3 regions of the Mesorhizobium sp. CA10 genome follow, and region 2 is predicted to be linked to each of the others. Evidence: riboswitches for the same ligand, from Rfam matches in the RefSeq annotation. Region 2 holds a riboswitch; each other region holds the start of a gene.

Region 1 (5,544 bases), on a different contig from region 2:
GTTGCGGGAGGTGCCGCAGTCGGGGTTGTGATAGATCGTGACCGTCATGGCTCTGCTTTCAAGGGTTGTGGAATGGCCGCGGGCCGCAGCAGCCAGCCCATCAACGCGAGCGCGATCAGGGCACCGAGCAATTCGGCGACGACGAAGCCGGGCAGATCGAGCGGCCTGATGCCGGAAAAAGTGTTGGTGAGTGAGCGCGCCACGGCGACGGCGGGATTGGCGAAGGAAGTGGATGCCGTGAACCAATAGGCCGCTGTGATATAGAGCCCGACCAGCCACGGCACGGCCCGCCCCTCGAAGCGGAGGCCAGCGAGAATGACGGCGACAAGGCCGAATGTCGCGACCACTTCCGAGAACCATTGCGCCGGCCCGGCACGCAGTTTCGTCGCGACCTCCAGCCCCGGTAGGGCAAACATGAGATGCGCGGCGATCGTGCCGGCGATTCCACCGACGACCTGCGCGAAAAGATAGGCAGGGAGATCGCGAGCAGGCAGCGACCGGTTGAGACAAAACACCAGCGAAACGGCCGGATTGAGATGCGCGCCGGAGATCGGCCCGAGCACGGTGACCAACACCACCAGCATGGCGCCGGTTGCTAGCGTGTTGCCAAGCAGCGCCAGCGCGGTGTCATGCGTCAGCGTCTTGGCCATGATGCCGGAGCCAACGACGGTCGCCACCAGCAGACCGGTGCCGAGGGCTTCAGCCGCGAACCGGCGCGGCAGATCGAAAGTGTTCATCGGTCGACCCTGGATTGGACAATGGGGAGTTGGGTAGCGGGCGTGACGGTCATTGCCGGCTCTCCTCGCCCGGCTGGCAGCAAGATGCCGCAAGCGCCGGCGCGCAGATTTCCGGCCGGCCCGAGCAGCAATCCTCCATCAGGAAGCGGATCAATCCGGACAGCGCATCGAACTCGGCACTGTAGACGATCGAGCGGGCATCACGCCGCGCGGTCACGAGACCGGCGCGCTCAAGTTCCTTGAGGTGGAAGCTGACATTGGACGGCGAGACCTCGACCTGCTCGGCGAGCGAGCCGGCGGCAATGCCTTCCGGGCCGGCAACGACCAGCAGCCGCAGCAGGCGCAGCCGTGTTTCCTGCGACAGCGCGCCAAAGGCGGTCAGGGCTTGACGTTCATCCACGTTTCAACAATCCTTGAAATATTGAAATGAGGAATAGCCGACATGCTCTCTTCTGACAATCGGAAAAACATCGCTCCTATGGACCCCTCCGACCTGACCATCGGCGATCTGCTGGCGGCGCTGGCCGATTACAAGGACAAGCCGCTGGTTTTCCGCTACGGCGGGCGGCCGGTAAAGCCAGGGTACCATGTCACCGAGGTGAAGGCTGGACAGTTCGCGGCGCTGGATTGCGAAGCAAATCCGGAATCGTGGTCGGAGATATTCGTCCAGCTGTGGGACGTGGACGAAGGCGGACCGGTCCATATGCCAGCCGGCAAGTTCGCCGCGATCATCCGCAAGGTTTCGGACCATGTCTCTCTCGATCAGGCGGCGAAGCTGACCTTCGAGGTCAGCGACGGCGTTCGCCCGATGGAATTGCACCGGGCAGCCCAGCCGAGCCTTGTTGGCGGGACGGTTGAGGTCGAGCTGTCGCCACGGCCGTCAAGCTGCAAGCCGCGGGACCGCTGGCTGGAAGAACAGAAGGCAGCGAGTGGGTGCGGAGGGAGTCGCTGCTGTTGAGCCCGCTAATGGCGACGCGCCGCCCTGATCAGAACCGGATCATGCCATTGGCCTGCAACAAATAGAGGCCCACGAGAACGATGGCGATCAGCGCCACCCAAACGGCTGTCTTGCTCATCCGCGCAAATCCCTGTCAATCGGCGATAGTGAACGCGCGCGCCATGGTTGTGTTCCCGATATGCCGGGCTGCACATCGCCTAGGCAGGATCACGAATTGCTGGATGACGCGCGTCCGTGCATAGTGGCGGCAATGGCGCCTGGTCGATGAAGATGGCTATGGATGACAAAGCGGACAATCCGGGCGTGGCGGTGTTTCCGCCGCTGCTCTTTCTCGTGGCGCTGATCGCGATGCTGGCGCTGCGCTATGTCTGGCCGCTGGCGATCGGCGGCCGCCCGCTGACCATCGTGCTCGGCATAGTGCTGGCAGCACTGGCGGTTGCGATCATCGCCTGGGGACGCTCGACGATGTTGCGCGGCGGCACCAATGTGAACCCAACGCTGCCGACCACCGCGATCATCACCGGCGGCCCGTTCGGCTTCACCCGCAACCCGCTCTATGTCGGCTTGATGGGACTGCTTCTCGGAATCGGGCTGCTCTTTGACAGCTGGTGGGCCGTCATCGCGACCATCGCGAGCTTCCCCATCCTGCATTACGGCGTGGTGCTGCGCGAGGAGGCCTATCTGGAACGCAAGTTCGGCGAACCCTACCGCGCCTACAGGGCGAGCGTGCGCCGCTATTTTTGAGCATCAGTCCTTTGGCGCGTTGCTGTAGAGCGCCACGCCGACGCGGTCGTTGCGCCGCCACCGCACCAAAGCGCGATAGGCCGTATCGTCGGCCGGGACCTCGAGCAGAAAGCGGTCCGGAATCTCCACATTGGCACCGACGCGCAATTCCGCGCCCTGCTCGTGCTGATTTCTGACCGAGCAGCCGGTCCTGACGCCGGCGGCGATGATCGTGGCTTCCTTGAGCACGAATTCGCGCGCATGAAGACGGCGTTCGATCTCGGGAAAATTGGCCATATCCGGCGGGCTCCTCAGGCAAGGCTCTCCTCGCCATGGGGCAGCACGATAGCAGCGAGGCGTTTCCGTTCCGTTAGCGATCACTGAAACAGTGGTGTGCCGGCTTGATATGCCGGCCGGGTCCACGGATGGAGCGTTCACGCCTGACCGTTCAGCCGGCGACAGTGACGCCGCTCGCGCGCAGCACCCAGCGGCGGCCGTCGCTGCGGAACTCGGTGAGCGACAGCGGCTCGATGTCGATCTTCCAGACCGAGGAAAGCGGCGCGCCGAGCACATGCGCCATGGCGGCGCGGATCGGCATGGCATGCGTCACCGCGACGGTGTGACCGCTTTCGCCGGCCAGCCGCTCCATCAGCGCAGCACCCCGCCGGGCGACGTCGGCGAGCGATTCACCGCCATGGGGCGCCGCGTCTGTACCGGCGAACCAGGCCGCCATACCTTCGGGATCCTCGGCCTGCACCTCTTCGAAACCTTTGCCGGCCCAGCGCGCGAAATCCTGCTCGGCAAGCAGCGGCTCGACCGTCGCGTCAAGGCCGAGCGCCTCCGCCGTCCGCCGCGCGGCCAGCGCCGGGCTTGTCCAGATACGGTCGGCGCGACGCAGCGAAGCGGCCAGCGCGCCGGCGCGATCGAGGGCGCGCGGCTCCGGCGGCTCATCGTTCGGAAAGCGGCCCTTGCGCATCCCGGGCGTCGCTCCGCTTGCGATCATCGTCAGGCGGACAAGCATGAAAAACTCCGTGGCACAGCGAAAAACAGGCCTCACGAAGCCGTGCCGCCATTACATGTCGTTGACAGGCGAACGAAGTACTGACAAGTGTCTTAATGCTATACGGGATTGGAAGCCGGTGCGAGTCCGGCACGGTCGCGCCACTGTGATCGGCACCAGCCGAAAGTCAGGCCTTATTCCGCAGCACTCGATCAACGGGACGCAGTATCCCAAGGGAGGTCAATATGTCCGACACCACCTTCGCCCCCAGCTACGGCCCGGTTGCGATTCCGGTCCGCGAGCTTCTGCCCTGGGCCATCCTCGGCGGGCTGCTTTTGATGCTGGCGATCTATTTCGTCGGCGCGGAAGAAGGCGCCACCTCGCTGATTCGCGGCACCTATGTGCACGAATTCGTGCATGACGGCCGCCACCTGCTCGGCTTCCCCTGCCACTAAAGCGGTTCAGCATCGCTGAACCCGCTTTCGATTCTGATCCAACGCAATTCCGGACGGAAAACCGCTGCGCACTTTTCCTGGAATTGCTTGGTTGGCTTAACGCAATTCCGGACGGAAAACCGCTACGCACTTTTCCTGGAATTGCTTGGAGGGATTGGTGACATGGTTGGAAAACTTTTGCTGCGCGGCATGCTTGTCGGGCTGGTCGCCGGGATTCTGGCGTTCGCCTTCGCCCGCGTCTATGGCGAGCCGCAGGTCGACAAGGCGATCGCCTTCGAGGAACAGCAGGCCCCGGCCGCCGGCGAGGCGCCGGAGCCCGAGATGGTCAGCCGCGCCACGCAAGCCGGCATCGGCCTGGCAACCGGCGTGCTGGTCTATGGCGCCGCCCTTGGCGGGCTGTTCTCGCTGGTCTTCGCCTATGCCCATGGCCGTCTGGGCTCGCTCGGTCCGCGCGGCACCTCGGCGCTGATCGCGGCACTCGGCTTCCTGGCCGTGATCGTGGTCCCCGGCCTCAAATACCCGGCCAGCCCGCCCGCAGTCGGCAATGCCGAAACGATCGGCTACCGCACCGAGCTGTTCTTCATCATGATTGTCGTCTCGATCGCGGCGATGGTGGCGGCGGTCGGCCTGGCGCAGCGGCTGTGGAACCGGCTCGGCGCCTGGAACGCCTCGATCGTCGCGGGCCTCGCCTTCCTCGTCGTCTTCGCGCTGGTGAAGGCGGCGCTGCCCGACATCAACGAAGTGCCGGAGAACTTCTCGGCGACCGTGCTGTGGCAATTCCGCGTCGCCTCGCTCGGCATCCAGCTGGTGCTGTGGACCGTCGTCGGGCTCGGCTTCGGCGCGGTTGCCGAACGCGTGGTCGCGGTGCGCGACCAGCGCAGCCCGGCACGCCGCTACGCCTGAAATCCGATGCGTTGGCCGCCACGGTTCTGCGCCCTGGCGGCCAAAGCGGCTCAACGGTCGGTACGACCGCAGAGCCACTTTGGTCTTTCCTTTTCTCGCAATTCCGGACGGAAAACCGCCGCACACTTTTCCTGGAATTGCTCGGTTGCGGCGCTGCTCGCATTTCTGGCCGCCACATCCGCGCAGGCGCATGGCGGATCCTCGGCCCAGCCTCCTCCCGGCATCCAGATCCCCAGCCTGACCCACGGCCAGATGGCCGTCATCGCGCGCTATCGCGGCGAGATCCTCGACCTCGCCCAGCGCCAGACCGCGACCGACCCGACCTTCCGGCGGCTCTACAATCACGGCAATCTGCAATTCACTTATTGCCTCTGGGGCCTGATGCCGGGCAGCCTCGGCGACGAGGAAAGCCCGTTCAACGAATGCAGCCACGCCTATCTCGCCACCGCCAAGGCGCTGCTCGCCCATATGGCGATGATGCCCGCGGCCGGGCGCGAGGCGAAGACGCTGATCTCGGACATCGATGCCGAGATGGTGCGTAGCGGCGCGTCGTGGATCCTGTGCCAGTACAGCGGCGAGGCCTTCAGCACCGGCGCGGTCGTCGAGCCACGCTGGCGCGACATCTTCTTCCACTTGCCGAGCCTTGCGGTGATCCTCGCTATGGTGGCGGCGCTCGGCGCCGCCGCATGGTCGATTTTCCGTTCACCCGCTCCGCGAGCCGGCGCTGCTTAGAACGGTTCAGCGTTTCACGGAATCACCGAACCGCTC
Region 2 (5,544 bases):
GGGCAGGACGACATGCATGGCAAGGTCGGCAGGCGCCAGGCCGCGCTGGTTCTTTTCCCAGACCTCGCGCCTGGTGGTGGCGACGATGACCTGGAACACCGGTACGCCCGCGCGGTCGAAGAGGGTCTCGGCACCGGGTTCCGCGCCGGAGGCGAAGGCGGTGGCGGTGACGATAGCGGAGGGGTTCAGGGAGGTGAGGGCGGTTTCGACGAAGGCCAGGGATGCCGCGTCTTTGAGGCTGGAGACGAAGATCGGCACAGGCGCTAGGCCTTGCGAACACAGGGCGTCAACGAGTGCGTCGATCGGTGCCACGTCGGCGGCAAGCAGCATCGAGCGGTAGAAGAGGATGGGGATGACCGGGGCGCTGAAGTTGGTAGCGTCGAGTTCTGTCGCCCCCCCCTCTGTCCTGCCGGACATCTCCCCCTCAAGGGGGGAGATTGCTCTGTGGTCGACGGTTTCGCCAACTGTAGATGTTTCAGCTAGCTCGATATTTGACGAAGCAGAGATAGAGCCGGCTTGGGTGACAGCTGATCTCCCCCCTTGAGGGGGAGATGTCCGGCAGGACAGAGGGGGGGGCGAAGGATCGCCGACGCTCGACAGGACTGGCTTTTCGACAACTCCCAGCCCAGGCTGATAATATCCCGCCTTCGGCACGCTGACCGGTTCGGCCACGGCCGCATCCGACCCGGCGAGCCTTGCCAGCCTTTGCACCAGCGCGTTCATATTGGCCGGACCGCCTTCGCGGAAATAGCCGAGCAACGCGTCCAGCTCGGCGCGCGGCAGGGTCGAGGCTTCGATCAGGCGCTGGTCCTCGTCATGGCTTTCGCCGGGCAGCAATGCCAGCTTGATGCCGCGTTCGCGCGCCAGGGCGGCGAGCTGGTCACAGCCGTAGCGCCACCAGTCATAGCCGCCGAGGATGCGGACGAGGATGACCCTGGCGTGGCGGGTGACGCTGTCGATCCACAGGTCCACCGACATCGGGTGGCGAAGGTCGCGCAGCGCCGCAAGCCGCATCGACGGCAGCCGCTCCGCATCCGCCTTCCAGGCAGCGGCCAGGCCGGAGAGATCGCTGTCGGTGAAGGACAGGGCCACGACATCCGCAGGCGTCTGCCTGAGGTCGATCGGCTCGGCGAGATCGTCGAGCGAAGCGGATGTGGTGGCGAGGATGTGCATCGCGGTCCGGATTGCCTCAGCCGGCGAGGATACGCTCGATCGCCGGGCGGTTCAGCCCCTTGAGGCCGATGACAACGAGCCGCGAGCGGCGATCGTCCTCAGCCGTCCAGGCGCGGTCGTAGTAATGATTGACGCGCGGGCCGACAGCCTGCAGCAGGAGCCGCATCGGCTTGCCGCCGACCTCGACGAAGCCTTTGACGCGCAAGACGTTCTCCTGCTCTGCGGCAAGGGCGACGCGCTTGGCCAGCTCGTCGGGGTTGGCGATCGACGGGATGTCGATGACGAAGGAATCGAAATCGTCGTGCTCGTGATCGAGCTCGTCGTCGTGATGGGTCTTGCGGTTCTCGATGTCGTCCTCCACCGCAAGACCAAGGCCGAGCAGCACGGCCGAATCGACCTTGCCCTGCGCTGTCGGCACGACCTTGACGGCGCGCGCGACATGCTCGCCGATGACGGCGTTGGCACGGGCGGAGCCTGCCGCATCCATCAGGTCGCTTTTCGACAGGATGATCAGGTCGGCGCAGGCGATCTGGTCCTCGAACACCTCTTCGACCGGATCGTCATGGTCGAGGGAATCGTCCGCCGCACGCTGCGCCTGCAGGGCATCTACATCGGAAGCGACGCGGCCGTCGGCGAGCGCCGGGCCGTCGACCACGGCGATGACGCCATCGACCGTGACGCGGCTCTTCACGCTCGGCCACTGGAACGCCTGCACCAGCGGCTTCGGCAGAGCGAGGCCCGAGGTCTCGATCAGGATGTGATCGACCTTGGGGTTGAGCGACAGGATCTGGTCGAGCGCCGGCACGAAATCGTCGGCAACGGTGCAGCAGATGCAGCCATTGGCGAGCTCGACGATGTTTTCTTCAGGGCAAGAGTCGACGCCGCAGCCCTTGAGGATCTCGCCGTCGATGCCGACATCGCCGAACTCGTTGACGATGATCGCCAGCCGCTTGCCCTTGGCGTTCTCGAGCAGGTTGCGGATCAGCGTCGTCTTGCCGGCGCCGAGAAAGCCGGTGACGACGGTGCAGGGCACGCGGGAAACGGATGCGTTCATGGTCGGTCCTTCAGCATGTCGAGGGGAGGGATGCGGGCAACCAGGCCGCGCTTGAGAGAATCGGGCCGGCCGCGCCAGGGGATGAGGCCGTCGGTCGAGGTGGCGAAGAGCTTTGCGCCGGCGACGAGATCGGCGCCGCTGGTCGTGTCCAGATCGCCGAAGACGTAGCTCCAGCAGCCGTCGCGCAGCAGCGCGGCGCTTAGCCGGCGCTTGCAGTTGCCGAGGCATTCGACGGTACGGATGTCGATCTTTTCGCCGCAAGCAGCCCGACGCGTGTCTTCGGCAAGCAGCGCGCCGGCGCGCGGATGCGCATCCGACCCGGTCTCGTCGCGGCAGGATGAGCAGACGATGACGGTGACGCCAGCCAAAGCATCGGGCTCGGACGGAATGTCCGCACTGTTTGCCGGGAAACTGCCGTTGCGATCCAAAACCATGCTCCTTGCCCGGAAAACCCGCCGGGCATTCGGATACTTAAAGTCTCAGACGGCAGGTCTCCTGGCTCGCGGGTCGTCACCCTGAATGCCGCCTTCCCGGGAACATCCCAGTGGTTTTCGGCAGAGGCTCGTCGCTTACAGTTGCGGGGACAGCCGCGGATTTGGGTGTTGGCCCGCACCGCATTCCCTCTTGGCTCCTCCCTTTGCCGGGAGAAGACCGTCTGGGTCAGGATTTAGGCTTACGGCTAGGTCCCTGTCAACGCGCAGCTACGACACCGCGATGTCGGCCAGCGCCGGCCCGAGGTCGCCGGCCGGCGTCACTTCGATCGCCTCCAGGCCGAGCCAGCCCTGCATCTGCTTCAACTCGTCGAAGAGCTGGGCGGCCGTTTCGGGTGGGGCGCCGGCCTCGGCGTAGGCGGCGTGGACGCGCAAGATGCTGGCCGGGCGGTCAGCTTTCAGATCGACGCGGGCGACGATCCGATCGCCGAGCAGGAAGGGCAGCACGTAGTAGCCATATTGGCGTTTCTCGGCCGGCGTGTAGATCTCGATGCGGTAGCGGAAATCGAAGAGTTTCTCCGTCCTGGTGCGTTCGAAGACGACGGGATCGAAAGGGGCGAGCAGGGCGCGCGCCTCTATCCGGCGCGGGAAACGGGCGTCCTTGTGGAGATAGGCGGTCTTGTCCCAACCTTCGACCTTCACCGGCAGCAATTCGCCGGCATCGACCAGTTCCTCGATGCGATCCTTCGTGTCGCCCGGCGCGAGACGAAAATAGTCGCGCAGGTCGCCATAGGTGGCGATGCCATGGGCGCGGGCGGAAATGCGCAGCAATTCGCGATGCGCGTCCTCGACCGAGGGAATGGGAAGGTCGAGGACCGCCTGCGGCAAAACGCGCTCGGGCAGGTCGTAATAGCGTTCGAAGCCGCGGCGGTAGGCGGTGGTGATGCGCCCGGCCCAGAACAGCCATTCGAAAGCGTGCTTGGCCTCGCTCCAGCCCCACCAGCCGCCATTGCCCTTGTGGCCTTCGATGTCGGACGCGGCGATCGGACCGCGATCGGCGACCTCTCTATATATCTCGTCGATCATTTCCTTGCGTTCACGGCCCCATTTCGCCAGGCCGAGATACATCTCGTCGCCCTGCTCGGCGCGCTGCATGCGCCAGCGCATCAGCGGGTACGTCTCCACGGGCAGGAACGACGCCTCATGCGCCCAGTATTCGAACACGGCGCGCTTGCGGGTGACTGCGGCATTGTCGAGCAGCGTAAGCGGGTAGGGGCCGAGGCGCGAATAGAGCGGCATATAATGCGCCCGCACCACCGCGCTCACGGAATCGATCTGCAGAAGGCCGGTTCGCGAAAGCACCCGGGCGAGGTGCCGACGATCCGGAACTCCTGCGGGGCGAGGGTCGTTGAACCCTTGCGCGCCCAGCGCGACGCGCCTCGCCATGGCCAGCGAAATCTTGTCCTTCATCAGGTGTCCTTGCCCCGATCGTCCGTTGGATTTTTAGCCGGTGATTCCGGCCATGCTAGCAGGCAAATGGCGGTAGATATGTCAGGAGAGAAAACTGGAGTAAAAACTGAAGGAAATCAAACAGGAGCGGATCGGACCAGTTTCTTCCGATAAGGCGTCCAGAGCCGCGATTTGAACAACGTTTGACTTGCGTCACCGAAACCGCTGCGCTAACCCTCGCCGCGTTGCAGCATGGGCCCCTTAAAACGGTTCAGCGGTTAATCTGTCACGCTTCCGCATTAGAGTTCGTTGCTGTAATCAAAATGAACTGCCCCCGCCGAAGGAAAGTCGCCGCATGAGCGCACTCCTAAGTTCGTACCTGCCTATCGTGCTGTTCATCGCCGTGGCGATGATCGTCGGTCTGGCGCTCATCATCGCTCCGTTCCTTGTGGCCTACCGCAATCCCGACCCGGAAAAGCTTTCCGCCTATGAATGCGGGTTCAACTCGTTCGACGACGCCCGCATGAAGTTCGACATCCGCTTCTACCTGGTGTCGATCCTGTTCATCATCTTCGATCTCGAGGTCGCCTTCCTGTTCCCGTGGGCGGTGTCCTTCTCGAAGCTCGGCATGCTCGGCTTCTGGTCGATGATGGTGTTCCTGGCGGTGCTGACCATCGGTTTTGCCTATGAATGGAAAAAAGGAGCGCTGGAATGGGATTGAACGAGAGTTCAGGCACCCTCGTCGCGCCGAAGCCCAAGGGCATCATCGACCCCAACACCGGCAGGCCGGTGGGGGAGGACGATCCCTTCTTCCTCGAAATCAACAATGAGCTGGCCGACAAGGGCTTTCTCGTCACCTCGACCGAGGCGCTGATCACCTGGGCGCGCAGCGGCTCGCTGATGTTCATGACCTTCGGCCTCGCCTGCTGCGCGGTCGAGATGATCCACACCTCGATGCCGCGCTATGACTCGGAGCGTTTCGGCGTCGCGCCGCGCGCGTCGCCGCGCCAGTCCGACATTATGATCGTCGCCGGCACGCTGACCAACAAGATGGCGCCGGCGCTGCGCAAGGTCTACGACCAGATGCCGGAGCCGCGCTACGTCATCTCGATGGGCTCCTGCGCCAATGGCGGCGGCTACTACCACTATTCCTATTCGGTGGTGCGCGGCTGCGACCGCGTCGTGCCGGTCGACATTTATGTGCCCGGCTGCCCGCCGAGCGCGGAGGCGCTGCTCTACGGCATTCTCCTTCTGCAGAAGAAGATCCGCCGCACCGGCACGATCGAACGGTGAGCCGATGACCCTGGCGTTGAACGAACTCTCCACCTATCTCGGCGAGAAGCTCTCCGGCCGCATCGGCGAAGCCGTGCTTGCCTATGGTGAGCTCACGGTTTCAGTTGAACCGGGCAACCTGATCGAGGTCGCGACCTTCCTGCG
Region 3 (5,544 bases), on a different contig from region 2:
CTGGATACGCGAATACATCCTCTATGTGTTGAAAGCGGGCCATATCGCCGTCATGGTGCATCTGATCGACGGTCATGATGTCCCCGACGGCCAGGGCCAGATCGCCTACGCGAAGGAAGTGGTCACCCAGCGTTTTGCCGAGGCCAACATCCTTTTCGTCGTCGACCAGCTGGTCAAGGGCGCCATCCGAGCCATCACCGGCCTGATCGGCGGCATCGCCGCCTTCCTGCCCATTCCGGGCCTGAGCGGTATCGTCAGCTTCATCAACACGGTGATCCGCCTGTCGCTGACCTATGTCGACGAGATCATCCTCGGCTACAACATCCGCATCAGTTCGAACTCGCCATTCGAGACGGCGAGGCAAGGCGTCGTGCTCTACGCGCAGAACGGCAAGCACATGGTCAAGAACGCCGTCTGGCTGGCGGCGATCATGTGGGGCGTGTCCTTCGTCATCTTCCTGTTGATGCTGGCGCCCGCGGCCGCCATTCTGTGGGTCATGCCGGGCCAGCTTGCCGGCTGGGCCTTCGTGCTGGCCATCGTCTTTGCCTGGGCCTTCAAGGCAGCTTTCATCGAGCCATTCGCCATCGCCTCGCTGATGCAGGTCTATTTCGAAGCCATCGAAGGCCAGGCGCCCAATCCCGAATGGGACCGGCGGCTCGCCGAGACCTCGTCCAAATTCAGGGAACTGCGCGACAAGGCGCTGGGCTCTTTCGGCGGCGGCTCGCGCTGGGATACGCCGAGGGCCGCCTGATCATGGCTTTGATGCGCCGTCGAGCTTTGCGATTGCCGATTTAAGCGGCGCCTCGCCGGCGCCGCGAAACGTCTCGCTCATGACCAGTTCGGGCAGCGGCAGGCGCTTGCCCCAGCCATGCGCCTCGAGGTCCGGCTTCGGCGCGAAGGCCGAGACGCGGCCGACGCACAGATAGGCGATCGGCGTGACATGCTCCGGGATCGCGAGAAGCCGCTTCAGTGCCTCGGTCTCGATGATGCTTACCCAACCGACGCCGACACCCTCCGCCCGCGCCGCCAGCCAGAAATTCTGCACCGCGCAGACGGTGCTGTAGAGATCCATCTCCGGATTATGCCAACGCCCGAGAGGCGAGTCCTTCGAGCGCTGCCGGTCGCAGGTGATGCACAGGTTGAGCGCGCTTTCGCAAATGCCCTCGAGTTTCAGCTTGCGGTAGAGCGCCTGCCGTTCCGCCTCGATCGCCGGCAACTCCTGCTCGCGCGCGGCGAGGAACAGGTCGCGCACTTGTCTGCGCCGCTCGGCGTCGCGGATGACGATGAAATTCCACGGCTGCATATAGCCGACCGACGGGGCGTGATGCGCGGCGGTGATGAGCCGCGCCAGCACATTGTCATCGAGATCGTCGGGGACGAAATGGCTGCGCACGTCGCGCCTGGTGAACATGGCCCGGTAGACCGCGTCGCGCGCCAATTGGTCAAAGTCGTCGCCGCTCGCGGCGATCGCTGCTGCTGTCATCGCTTTCCCCTTGCGACAAGCAGTCCCCCGCCTGACCAAGCGGAAAACCATGTCTGCCGGGCCGGTCTTCTGGCTCGGGATCGTCCCGCATCCGGCGCCTTCCCGTCTTCGACAGTGGCGTGTGCCGGCGCGGTCCCCCTTACAGTGTTGGGCACGCCACGGAGTTCAACCGTGTTCCCGATTCTCCCGCGTCGCGGGCACCTGGCAGCGATGCGACCTTACAGCGAAGCTTGGGCCGCGCCAATGGCGTTAGCGACACGGCAAGACGCGATTTCCCCAGCCATTCGGCCTGCCAAACATGGTCATTCGGCCGCCAGGTCCCTAGATTAGGCGCCATGGCCACCCGTCTCTATACGCACCCGATCTTCCTCGAACACCTCACGCCGCCCGGCCATCCCGAGCGGCCCGACCGCCTGCGTGCCATCGAGCGCGTGCTCGACGACGAGGCGTTTTCGGCGCTCGACCGCGTCAAGGCGCCGGAAGGCGACGAGAAAACGATCTTCTATGCGCACCCGGAGGATTTCGTCGAGCGCGTGCGCGGGGCGATCCCTGAGAGCGGGATCGTGTCGATCGACGCCGACACTAGCGCCAGCCCGAAAAGCTGGCAGGCCGTGGTGACGGCGATCGGCGGTGCCAACGCGGCGGTGGACGACGTCTTCGAGGGCCGTGCGGCAAACGTCTTCGTCGCCGCGCGTCCGCCTGGACATCATGCCGAAAAGACCACGGCAAGGGGTTTTTGCCTGTTCAACACGGCGGCGATTGCCGCCCGTTACGCGCAGAAGAAGCACCAGGCCGAGCGCGTCGCCATCGTCGACTGGGATGTCCACCACGGCAACGGCACGCAGGACATCTTCTGGGACGACCCTTCGGTGCTCTATTGCTCGACGCACCAGATGCCGCTTTACCCGGGCACCGGCGCGAAGAACGAGACCGGCGCCGGCAACATCGTCAACGCGCCGCTGGCGCCGCAGACGGGGAGCGATCTCTTCCGCGACGCCTTCCTGTCGCGCGTGCTGCCCTCGATCGACGCGTTCGCGCCGGACCTGATCATCATTTCCGCCGGTTTCGATGCGCACCATCGCGACCCGTTGGCCGAGATCAACCTGACCGAGGACGATTTCGACTGGGCGACCGGGCAATTGATGGAACGCGCCGGGCGCCATAGCTCCAACAGGCTCGTCAGCCTGTTGGAAGGCGGCTACGATCTGCAGGGACTGGCATTTTCAGTCGCCGCCCATGTCGGGCGGCTGATGAAGGGATAGGGTATGGCATTGGAAGGCAATGAGGACGTCAAGGCGATGAGCTTCGAACAGGCGCTCGACGCGCTGGAGAAGATCGTCGATGATCTTGAGCGCGGCGACGTTCCGCTCGACCAGTCGATCAAGATCTATGAGCGCGGCGAGGCGCTGAAGGCGCATTGCGACCGGCTGCTGAAAGCGGCCGAGGACAAGGTCGAGAAGATCAGGCTGTCGCGCGACGGCAAGCCGGTGGGAACTGAACCGCTGGACGCCGACTGAGGTGTTGATATTCAGGTGAGGCCGGCCTGCAAATGGCAACTTCCTGCGCTTCCGGTGCTCACGTACTTCAAGTACGCTCCGCTCCGGTTCTCGGAAACCACCATTTTCGGCTCGGCCTGACCTGAATCTCAACACCTCAGCGGATGATCTCAGACCGGGTAAGGGCAAAGAAAGCAGGTAAGGAGTTCAAGCCATGTGCCGCAACATCAAGACCTTGGCCAATTTCGAGCCGCCGGCGACCAATGACGAAGTGCATGACGCAGCGCTGCAATTCGTGCGCAAGCTGAGCGGCTCGACCAAGCCGTCCAAGCGCAACGAGCATGCCTTCTACCATGCCGTCGAGGCGATCGCCGCTGTCGCGCGCGAATTGATCGATTCGCTCGAAACCAACCAGGAACCGCGCAACCGCGAGGAAGAGGCCGCCAAGGCGAAGGCAAGGTCGGCGCTGCGTTTCGCCTGAGGGAACCGACATGAGCTTCTTTCCGGGAAACGACCCCGAACCCGGCGATGCCTTCGCCTGCGACCAGATCGAGCTGATGGTCGTTCCAAACGCCAAGGACATCGGCGGCTTCGAGGTGCGCCGCGCTCTCCCGACGGCAAAACGCCGGCTGGTCGGGCCGTTCATCTTCTTCGACCGCATGGGCCCGGCGATCCTGCGCGCCGGCCATGCGCTCGACGTGCGTCCGCATCCACATATCGGGCTTTCCACCGTCACCTACCTGTTCGACGGCAGGATCAGGCATCGCGATTCGCTCGGCACCGAAATGGTGATCGCGCCGGGCGACGTAAATTTGATGACTGCCGGGCGCGGCATCGTTCATTCCGAGCGCACGCCGCAGGAATTGCGCGGCGCGCCGATGTCGGTTTCCGGCCTGCAGACCTGGCTGGCGCTGCCCGACGGCAAGGAGGAGATTGCTCCGGTGTTCGCGAACACGTCGGTGGCCCGCTTGCCGCAGATCGATGCCGAGGGTGTCAGCGGCCGCGTCGTCATTGGCGCGTTCTCAGGCCTGCGCTCGCCCGTGGCGACCGCCTCGGACACGCTTTATGCCGATCTCAGGCTGGCCGCCGGCGCCAGCGTGAGGATTCCAGCCGATGCCGAGGAGCGCGCCATCTACACGCTGGAAGGCGACGTCTCGATCGCCGGCGATGTTTTCCCGGCCGAGCGGCTCCTGGTGTTCAAGCCGGGCGAGGAGATCGTGGTCTCTTCCGAGCGCGGTGCGCATTTCATGCTGTTCGGCGGCGCTTCGCTGGGCTCCAAGCGCTACATCTGGTGGAATTTCGTCTCGTCCTCCAAGGAACGCATCGAGCAGGCCAAGCAGGAATGGAAGACGGGCCGCTTCGATATCGTTCCCGGCGATGAGGAGGAGTTCATTCCGCTGCCCGAGAACTAAGGTGTGTTGATATTCAGGTGAGGCCGGCCTGCAAATGCCGGTTTCCTGCGCTTCCGGTGCTCACGTACTTTGAGTACGCTCCGCTCCGGTTCTCGGAATCCATCATTTTCGGCGCGGCCTAACCTGAATCTCAATACACCTTGCAGCGTAGCACGCGTCACTGACGCACATTTACATTCGCCCGCCGGCGGACTATTGCCGCGCATGATTATGGCGCAATCTGCTGATAGCGCCGTGTTCGATCGATAAGGCAGGACGCGCCCGAGTGAAGCCAGACACGCCGCTGCTCGACAAGGTCCGCATTCCGGCGGATTTGCGGACGCTTGATGAGAGCGCGCTGCCGCAGCTTGCCGCGGAGCTCCGCGCCGAGTTGATTGATGCCGTGTCGCAGACCGGCGGTCATCTCGGCGCCGGCCTCGGCGTCGTCGAACTGACCGTCGCGCTGCACTACGTTTTCAACACGCCGCAGGATCGGCTGATCTGGGACGTCGGCCACCAGGCCTATCCGCACAAGATCCTGACCGGCCGCCGCGACCGCATCCGCACGCTGCGCCAGGAAGGCGGCCTCTCTGGTTTCACCCGGCGGGCCGAGAGCGAATACGACCCGTTCGGCGCCGCGCATTCCTCGACCTCGATTTCGGCCGGTCTCGGCATGGCCATGGCCCGCGACTTCTCGGGCGGCCGCAACAATGTCATTTCCGTCATCGGCGACGGCTCGATGTCGGCCGGCATGGCTTTCGAGGCGCTGAACAATGCCGGCGCGCTCGACGCCCGGCTGATTGTCATCCTCAACGACAACGACATGTCGATCGCGCCGCCGACCGGCGCCATGAGCGCCTATCTGGCCAGGCTCGCCTCCGGCAAGGCCTATCTGGGCCTTCGCGATTTCGGCAAGAAGCTGACATCCTATCTCGGCAAGCGCGCCGACCGCGCCATCACCCGTGCGGTCGAGCATGCGCGTGGTTACGTCACCGGCGGCACCTTGTTCGAGGAGCTCGGCTTCTACCATATCGGCCCCATCGACGGTCACAATCTCGAACATCTGATCCCGGTGCTGAGGAACGTCCGTGACAATGGCAAAGGCCCGGTGCTGATCCATGTCGTGACCCAGAAGGGCAAGGGCTACGCGCCGGCGGAAGCCGCGGCCGACAAA

The links. A riboswitch is a leader RNA that binds a small molecule or an ion and turns the genes downstream of it on or off. The one in region 2 is predicted to bind cobalamin.
Region 1: another riboswitch for cobalamin. It lies ahead of LB535_RS18870 (CbtB domain-containing protein); the one in region 2 lies ahead of LB535_RS26575 (DUF1636 family protein).
Region 3: another riboswitch for cobalamin. It lies ahead of bluB (5,6-dimethylbenzimidazole synthase); the one in region 2 lies ahead of LB535_RS26575 (DUF1636 family protein).

Annotation. Positions count from the first base shown of each region.
Region 1 is NZ_JAIUHV010000008.1:276,419-281,962, reverse strand. It holds gene arsC (arsenate reductase (glutaredoxin)) at 1-48, opposite strand, end outside; gene LB535_RS18900 (aquaporin) at 45-737, opposite strand; gene LB535_RS18895 (ArsR/SmtB family transcription factor) at 787-1,137, opposite strand; gene LB535_RS18890 (DUF6428 family protein) at 1,180-1,695, shown strand; gene LB535_RS18885 (methyltransferase family protein) at 1,972-2,439, shown strand; gene LB535_RS18880 (PilZ domain-containing protein) at 2,443-2,715, opposite strand; gene LB535_RS18875 (histidine phosphatase family protein) at 2,867-3,439, opposite strand; adenosylcobalamin (AdoCbl) riboswitch at 3,523-3,672, shown strand; gene LB535_RS18870 (CbtB domain-containing protein) at 3,664-3,873, shown strand; gene LB535_RS18865 (CbtA family protein) at 4,036-4,776, shown strand; gene LB535_RS18860 (hypothetical protein) at 5,029-5,508, shown strand; partial or broken gene LB535_RS18855 (dienelactone hydrolase family protein) at 5,523-5,544, opposite strand, start outside.
Region 2 is NZ_JAIUHV010000017.1:63,483-69,026, forward strand. It holds gene LB535_RS26565 (cobaltochelatase subunit CobN) at 1-1,173, opposite strand, end outside; gene cobW (cobalamin biosynthesis protein CobW) at 1,190-2,227, opposite strand; gene LB535_RS26575 (DUF1636 family protein) at 2,224-2,655, opposite strand; cobalamin riboswitch at 2,695-2,898, opposite strand; gene LB535_RS26580 (winged helix-turn-helix domain-containing protein) at 2,929-4,128, opposite strand; gene LB535_RS26585 (NADH-quinone oxidoreductase subunit A) at 4,463-4,828, shown strand; gene LB535_RS26590 (NuoB/complex I 20 kDa subunit family protein) at 4,819-5,400, shown strand; gene LB535_RS26595 (NADH-quinone oxidoreductase subunit C) at 5,405-5,544, shown strand, end outside.
Region 3 is NZ_JAIUHV010000005.1:88,349-93,892, reverse strand. It holds gene LB535_RS12820 (hypothetical protein) at 1-751, shown strand, start outside; gene bluB (5,6-dimethylbenzimidazole synthase) at 752-1,483, opposite strand; cobalamin riboswitch at 1,525-1,703, opposite strand; gene LB535_RS12810 (histone deacetylase family protein) at 1,819-2,745, shown strand; gene LB535_RS12805 (exodeoxyribonuclease VII small subunit) at 2,749-3,000, shown strand; gene LB535_RS12800 (DUF2277 domain-containing protein) at 3,194-3,460, shown strand; gene LB535_RS12795 (pirin family protein) at 3,471-4,391, shown strand; gene dxs (1-deoxy-D-xylulose-5-phosphate synthase) at 4,657-5,544, shown strand, end outside.